One region of the Sporosarcina sp. AD_1 genome, then DNA from elsewhere that is predicted to be linked to it. Evidence: riboswitches for the same ligand, from Rfam matches in the RefSeq annotation. Region 1 holds a riboswitch; the other holds the start of a gene.
The links. A riboswitch is a leader RNA that binds a small molecule or an ion and turns the genes downstream of it on or off. The one in region 1 is predicted to bind cobalamin.
Positions count from the first base shown of each region.

Region 2: linked by a shared signal. The riboswitch ahead of metE (5-methyltetrahydropteroyltriglutamate--homocysteine S-methyltransferase) and the one ahead of ACSW3C_RS07710 (ABC transporter substrate-binding protein) in region 1 are both predicted to bind cobalamin.

Region 1 is NZ_JBPVIR010000003.1:295,279-298,526, reverse strand. It holds gene ACSW3C_RS07715 (phosphotransferase family protein) at 4-789, shown strand; gene ACSW3C_RS07710 (ABC transporter substrate-binding protein) at 839-1,105, opposite strand; cobalamin riboswitch at 1,194-1,377, opposite strand; gene ACSW3C_RS07705 (YhgE/Pip domain-containing protein) at 1,487-3,248, shown strand, end outside.
Region 2 is NZ_JBPVIR010000007.1:194,082-197,329, forward strand. It holds partial or broken gene metE (5-methyltetrahydropteroyltriglutamate--homocysteine S-methyltransferase) at 1-1,178, opposite strand, end outside; cobalamin riboswitch at 1,327-1,466, opposite strand; gene ACSW3C_RS15160 (HAD-IIIA family hydrolase) at 1,566-2,120, shown strand; gene ACSW3C_RS15165 (class I SAM-dependent methyltransferase) at 2,146-2,892, opposite strand; gene ACSW3C_RS15170 (hypothetical protein) at 2,950-3,248, opposite strand, start outside.

The DNA of each region.
Region 1 (3,248 bases):
TGCATGACAACGCCATTAACCATAGAAGAGATACCACACGAATTGATTTACATAACAGGGGCCATTCACGACATCCGGTTTCCGAAGCAAGGACATACTTCTGATGTAGGGATTGTGGATGGAGAGAAAGGTCCATATATTATAAAGCGGGCAAAAGAGGAGCTGTTTCGATCTTGGCTCGTGCGGGAGGAGTATGTGCTGCGAAACTTAATGGGTTCGGGGTTGCCTGTGCCTATAGTCTTTGGGAGCACGACGACACCGGACGGGCAATGGCTCGTACTAGAAGTGTTGGAGGGAGAACCGATCCGCTCAGCGCTCTCGCGGGAGACGGATGAAGTGCAGCGCAGTTCCTTGTTGTTTCAGTTCGGCCAGCTGCTCGCCCGTTTGCATTCAGCTCCATGTCCGCGGGGGCTTAAAGAAGAAGGGGACTGGTTGGACCGGCAGCTTGAAACGGCTCAGTACAACGTGCAGCATTATCAAGTCGATGGCACGGCTGAGTTGCTGGAACGGTTAAAGATATCCAAGCCAAAAGCGGTGAAACAGACATTAATTCACGGCGATTGTACTGTTGACAATGTACTTGGTGCAAACGGTAAAGTGACCGGCTTGATCGATTGGAGTGGAGGGGGATTCGGCGATCCCCGGTATGATGTGGCTCTCGCGATCCGGCCGAAACCAGGGATGTTTGAGAAGGCAGAGGACCGGGAGTTTTTCTTTGAGGGGTATGGGTCTCACATCAGCAAGGAAGAGTATTTTTACTTCGCGGATGGGTTGTACGATTTTTTCTAATTAAGGCCATAAGAAAGCCAGGCCCTCACTCGCGCCTGGCTTGTCCGTTTTATTCGAATTTCTCAGGATAGATTGCTTTTGCTAGCAGCTCAACTGCTTCTCCGATGCGTGGTCCTGGTCTTGACATCATATCGCTGTCCAATTGGATGACACGGTCTTCTTTTACCGCCTGTAATGTATCCCAGCCTTCACGGCTTTTGATTTCGCTGACAGGGTCCGGACTATACGACGTAGTCGTGACAATGACGTCAGGTTGTTTGGTAAGAATATCTTCTAAATGATGTATTCCGCTTCTGGTGCCAATGAAAAAAACCACCCAGGGAGATGGGTGGCGACAAACAGATCTATAGCAACAAGTGCCTACTAATCCAATATGTCGTATCTTCCCTTTTTTCCGAAGGAGCAAAATACACATTGAAAAAGCGGGTATCCTGACTTGTGCTTCATTCCCGGTGAGAGCCTTCCCATTCTTTACGAACAGTGGCATATTCTCACTTCGTCCACACTTACAGTTGCGGAAACAGTTCCGGATTTTAACCGGATTCCCCATTCACATAGGTTTCTATGACTCTTTCAATTATTTATTCAACTAGACGATTGTATCATTCAAATTGAAGGCATGGAACAGTGCCATGATTCGGCAGCCGGGAGGAAGGGTATACTTTGGGCGAAATGTGGAAATGGAGAGGGTGGCAACATGCGCAAAAGCTGGTCCATCTATATATCGGATTTAAAAAATTTGAGCCGCAACTGGGTCGCTGCGGTCATTATCGGGGGACTGATCATTCTCCCTTCTTTGTATGCGTGGCTGAATATATATGCTTCGTGGGATCCGTATGCGAACACGGACCGGTTACCGGTAGCAGTTGTCAATGAAGACAAAGGGGCAACCATTCGGGATGAACCGATCGATGTGGGCGGACAGCTTGTCGACACCCTGAAGCATAATCGGGATATGGACTGGAACTTCACAACCCGTGAGCAGGCAATGGAGGGTATTGAATACGGTGATTATTTTGCGGTTTTGATCATACCGGAAGATTTTTCGGAGCGTCTTGGAACGGTTATTTCTGGTGAGCCTGAAAAATCCCAAATTGATTATTACGTGAACGAGAAATTGAACTCCATTGCCCCGAAGATTACAGAAAAAGGGGCCAGTGTCATTGTGGAGAAGGTGAGCAGCCAGTTCATTGCCACTGTAAATGAAGTCATTTTTGACCTGTTCAATCAACTCGGAGTTGAAATTCAAAAAGACTTGCCGGACATTGAGCGTTTTGAAAATTATATTTTTGATATAGAGCAGAAGTTGCCTGCCATTCATGAAACGCTGGTCGGCACACGGAATGATGCAAAGTCGGCACGACAGTTGATTCGCCAGGCGGAAAACAAAATGCCGGCCGCAAAGCAGACAGTTTCGGAAGGGCTGGGCACCATTGACCGGACGCTCGGTTTTTTAAATCAAGCAGAAGCCAGACTAAACGAAATGGCGCCGACCATCCAACAAGATTTAAAAACAGCATCCCGAATATCGAAAGAAACAAATGATTTTCTGACGAAAGTCGGGAATGTCCAAATCGATTTCACAGAATTGGACCAAGCAAAAGAACGAGTGGATACCCGAATGACAAATGCCATTGGAAAAGTGGATGCCATTCAGGCAGATCTAGTATGGCTCCGTGATATGGCGGCTGGATCAAAACCAACTGAGGAAGGGGAGAGCGTCCCGGCAAATCCAGAACGCGATAAACGATTGCAGGATGCTATTGACCGGACAGGGGAAATCAAAGCCCTCATGACAGAAGCGCAAACGAATGCACGCGCATTGAATGGGCTTGTGGAAAGCAAGGAGCAACAAATGAAACAAACGCTTGCTGACCTTCAAGATATCTCAGGCCGTGTTTCCGTTCGCCTCGATCAGTTTATTGCCGAATATGAGCAGACAATCGAACCGACCGTGCGAAGCGAAGTGAAACGGGCGAAAGCCACATTGCAGCAAGGACGGTCCATGCTCGTTGAAATTCAAACGACCATTCCGGAGGTGGAACTCGTCCTATCCAGCACCTCTACTCATCTGGAGGACGGACAGGGCATGCTCGACCAAGTGATGGCGGAATATCCTTATGTCTCGGAAAAGGTGAAAAGCTTAGCGAATAGGATCAGGGAAGTAAAAGGCGAAACGGATATTAATGAAATCATTCAGCTACTGCAAAATGACCCACAGGCAGAACGGAGCTTTTTCGAAGAGCCCATCGTGTTGAATGAGAATAAATTGTTCCCCATCAAGAACTACGGCACTGGGATGACGCCGTTTTATACGGTGCTGTCCATCTGGGTCGGCTGCCTATTATTGATTTCCCTCTTATCGACGGACGCGGAAAATCTTGAGGAAATGAGCGCACGCCAAGTCTATGTCGGCAAGCTGATGACCTTCCTGACGATTGGATTTCTTCAAACGATAA
Region 2 (3,248 bases), on a different contig from region 1:
TTCCGCTCGGGTAAAGCAGCGAGACGTTTACATGCGGCGGCACTTTCTTCAATATCGTCGCGTACGGATGCACGTGATTAATTGATGCCTTTAGTGATTATCTGGATTTCGGACAGTTTCTCGTCAGCAAAGGCGAGTGCTCCCTGAAGTGCCTCTTCTAGCTGTGTTTCGGATTTTAGTGAGACAGGCACATGCTGCAAGTTGCAGGAAGGCTGGATGCAAAGTTTATCAGCTGATACGAAGCGCAGCAGCTCATCTGCTATATCCAATTTCGCTCCAAGATCTGCCCGCCAAATATTGCGTCCGTCAATGAGGCCGGCTCCGAAATATTTATCTGCCGGAAAGCCAAACGTCCGCAAGTTCTTCAAGTTTGCCTCTCCGCCATGCACAAAATCGAGCCCAATGCCATCTACAGGAAGGGCGGTTGTCTCCTCATACCACTCGACTGCATCGAAATACGTTTGCAGCATGATTTTTACTTCCGGAACGGCTTTCTTTAGCTGGGAATAAATCTCCTTCACTGTCTTCATTTCATCGCGAGTAATGCTGGTAGATAAAATCGGTTCTTCAATTTGCACCCAATGCACGCCTTCTGCCGCAAGTTCCTTAACAATTTGCTCGTACAGCGGAAGCAACTGAAGAAGAAATGCGGGAATCTCGTGATCTTCATAACCCTTTGATAGTTTTAAAAATGTATAGGGGCCAATCAAGACAGGCTTGCCATCAATTCCGAGAACTTCCTTAGCTTCTCTGTATGCGGTTAGGGGCTTATTTTCCGTCAAGGTGAGTTTCCGGTGCCCATATTCCGGCACGATATAGTGATAGTTTGTATCGAACCATTTCGTCATTTCAGAGGCGACCGCTTCTTTATTTCCTCTGGCCATCGAGAAATAGGTTGTAAGCGATACCTGGCCGCCTCGCCAGTTGTATCGATCAGGAACCATGCCGAACATAACGGCGGTATCGAGCACGCGGTCATAGAAAGTGAAATCTCCAACGGGAATGACGTCAATGCCTGCCTCTTTTTGCTTTTGAAGGAAGGAAAGCCGCAGTTCCTTCATCGTTTGTACCAGTTCCTCCTCTTGAATCTTTTCGTTCCAGAACGCTTCAAGCGCGCGCTTCCATTCCCGGTTTTCACCGATATAGGGATATCCGATTGTGCTGCTGATTGTTGTCATGTAGTCCACCCTTTCTTATTTGATTGCATAAAAAAATACATTTCCAACGGGGAGTCAGAAATGTACGGTATTTTGAAAGGCATGCTCAAAAAAGCACGCACTTCGCCTGCGCGTATCCATCTAACACCTCCCTATCGACCGTAGGTTTACAGCGTTGTTGAACTAGGCTGGTATCTGGCTTCAGCACAAAGGCTGTCACAGTGGCGGGACCGCGCCGGATTCGATTGCTCACCGGCTTCCCATTTAAGATCTGAGACTTCTCAGATCACCTATTCCGTCTGCTATTCGATTTGATTAAAGGTAGCATGTCCAAATTTTTCTGTCAACCATTCTATCGAAATAGTTTTACAACTACGTTATGATGAAAGAAGGGAAGGGGGAAGGAAAATGGGGGGAATTCAAGGAGTCTTTATTGATCGGGACGGCACGATAGGGGGAACCGGACATTTTATTCATCCAAGAGATTTTACACTGTATCCCTTCAGTCGTGAGGCATTTGCCTTGTTGAAAAAACATCATATTAAGATGTTTGCTTGCACAAACCAGCATCGGATTAGCAAGGGCCAAGCCTCCACGCAGGAGTTTCTAGAGGAGTTCCAGTCGTATGGGTTTGATGATGCATTTATTTGTCCGCACAGTCCAGAAGACGGATGTCAATGCCATAAACCGAACCCGGGCCTATTGTGGGAAGCATCAAGGAAACACGGTATCGACCTATCGAATACGGCTTTTATTGGTGATGTTGGAGCGACGGACATGCTGGCAGCTCACGCAGTCGGTGCGAAGAAGATTCTCGTGTTAACTGGATGGGGGATAAGTTCTTGCACCGACTACAAGCATAAGTGGGCGGACATCGAGCCTGATTACATTGCTGAAAACCTGCTCGATGCAGTGAAATGGATTATTCAATATAACTGCGAAAAAACTGCGCTTGGGTTATGAAGTTCAGGCGCAGTTGACTTTTGTTTTATAATTTCTTGCATTTAATAATTAACGTTGTCGGCAGCTTTGTTGCTTTCTCATATGAGTACCAGCGATTTTCATGCTTTTCGCGATCTTCCTCTGTGAGAGCCACGTCCTCGATGACCCTCTCAATTTGAAAACCGTGGTCGGCGAGCGTATTGATATATGTACTTACTTTCAATTGCTGCATGATAGCGGGTGCGTGCCACGCTTCGTGATCATACGGACCTTCCTCGTGATACGACTTATCCAAGTGGAGGCCGCCATCCATTAGTCTCGCACGGCTATGCAGCGGATGCTCCCAGCTGAAAATGAAAGTCCCGCCTGTTTTCAAATATCGATGGACATTTTGGATGGTTGCCTGAAGATCTGTCGTCCAGCCGAGTGCAAAAATCGAGTAAACGATATCAAAATAATGGCTCGGCAAACCAGGATCTTTCTCCATTGGCGACTCGAATAATTGTACGGGTGTTGTCACATCGGTCAGCACATTTCTAGCTGTCTCGATCTGTGTATGGGATAAATCAACTCCCCATAACTCGGCGGCACCTCGTTCATTCATATAAAGCAGTGAATGGCCGCTTCCGCAGCCGATATCCAGCACTTTACATCCTGCCACATCCCCAAGTAGCTGCAAGTCTTCTTCGCTCGGCGCAAGCGGCCCATAGTCCGGAAGCGGATTGCGCCCATAAAAGCGATGTGCCACTTCATCCCAACTCATTTTGTTTACCTTCAATGTTTCTAAAACCATCAACTTAACCCCCTCGCTTCATACGAATATATATTCGATGTTTTTTACGGGATTCCTCTATTTTCGTTTATCATTATAAACACTTAATTTTTCTATCGTGTCGAAAATGGTAGTATAGGTTGCTTTAATGGTTTCTTCCGTTCGTATGTCATTGTAGAGTCCGAATTCATACGTTCTCAGATTGCCGACGAACAAAATCCCAGAAGCATAGCCGTGTCCCATGTCAGGAGCAGATTCGAATGACACTCCTTCTGTTACAAAAGGGAAATAGCTCTTTCTTGAATCAATAAAAATGGTGGGGATTGTCAATTGCTTATAAATCTCGGCTAGTTCATCATCGGCAGCTTCGGATAATT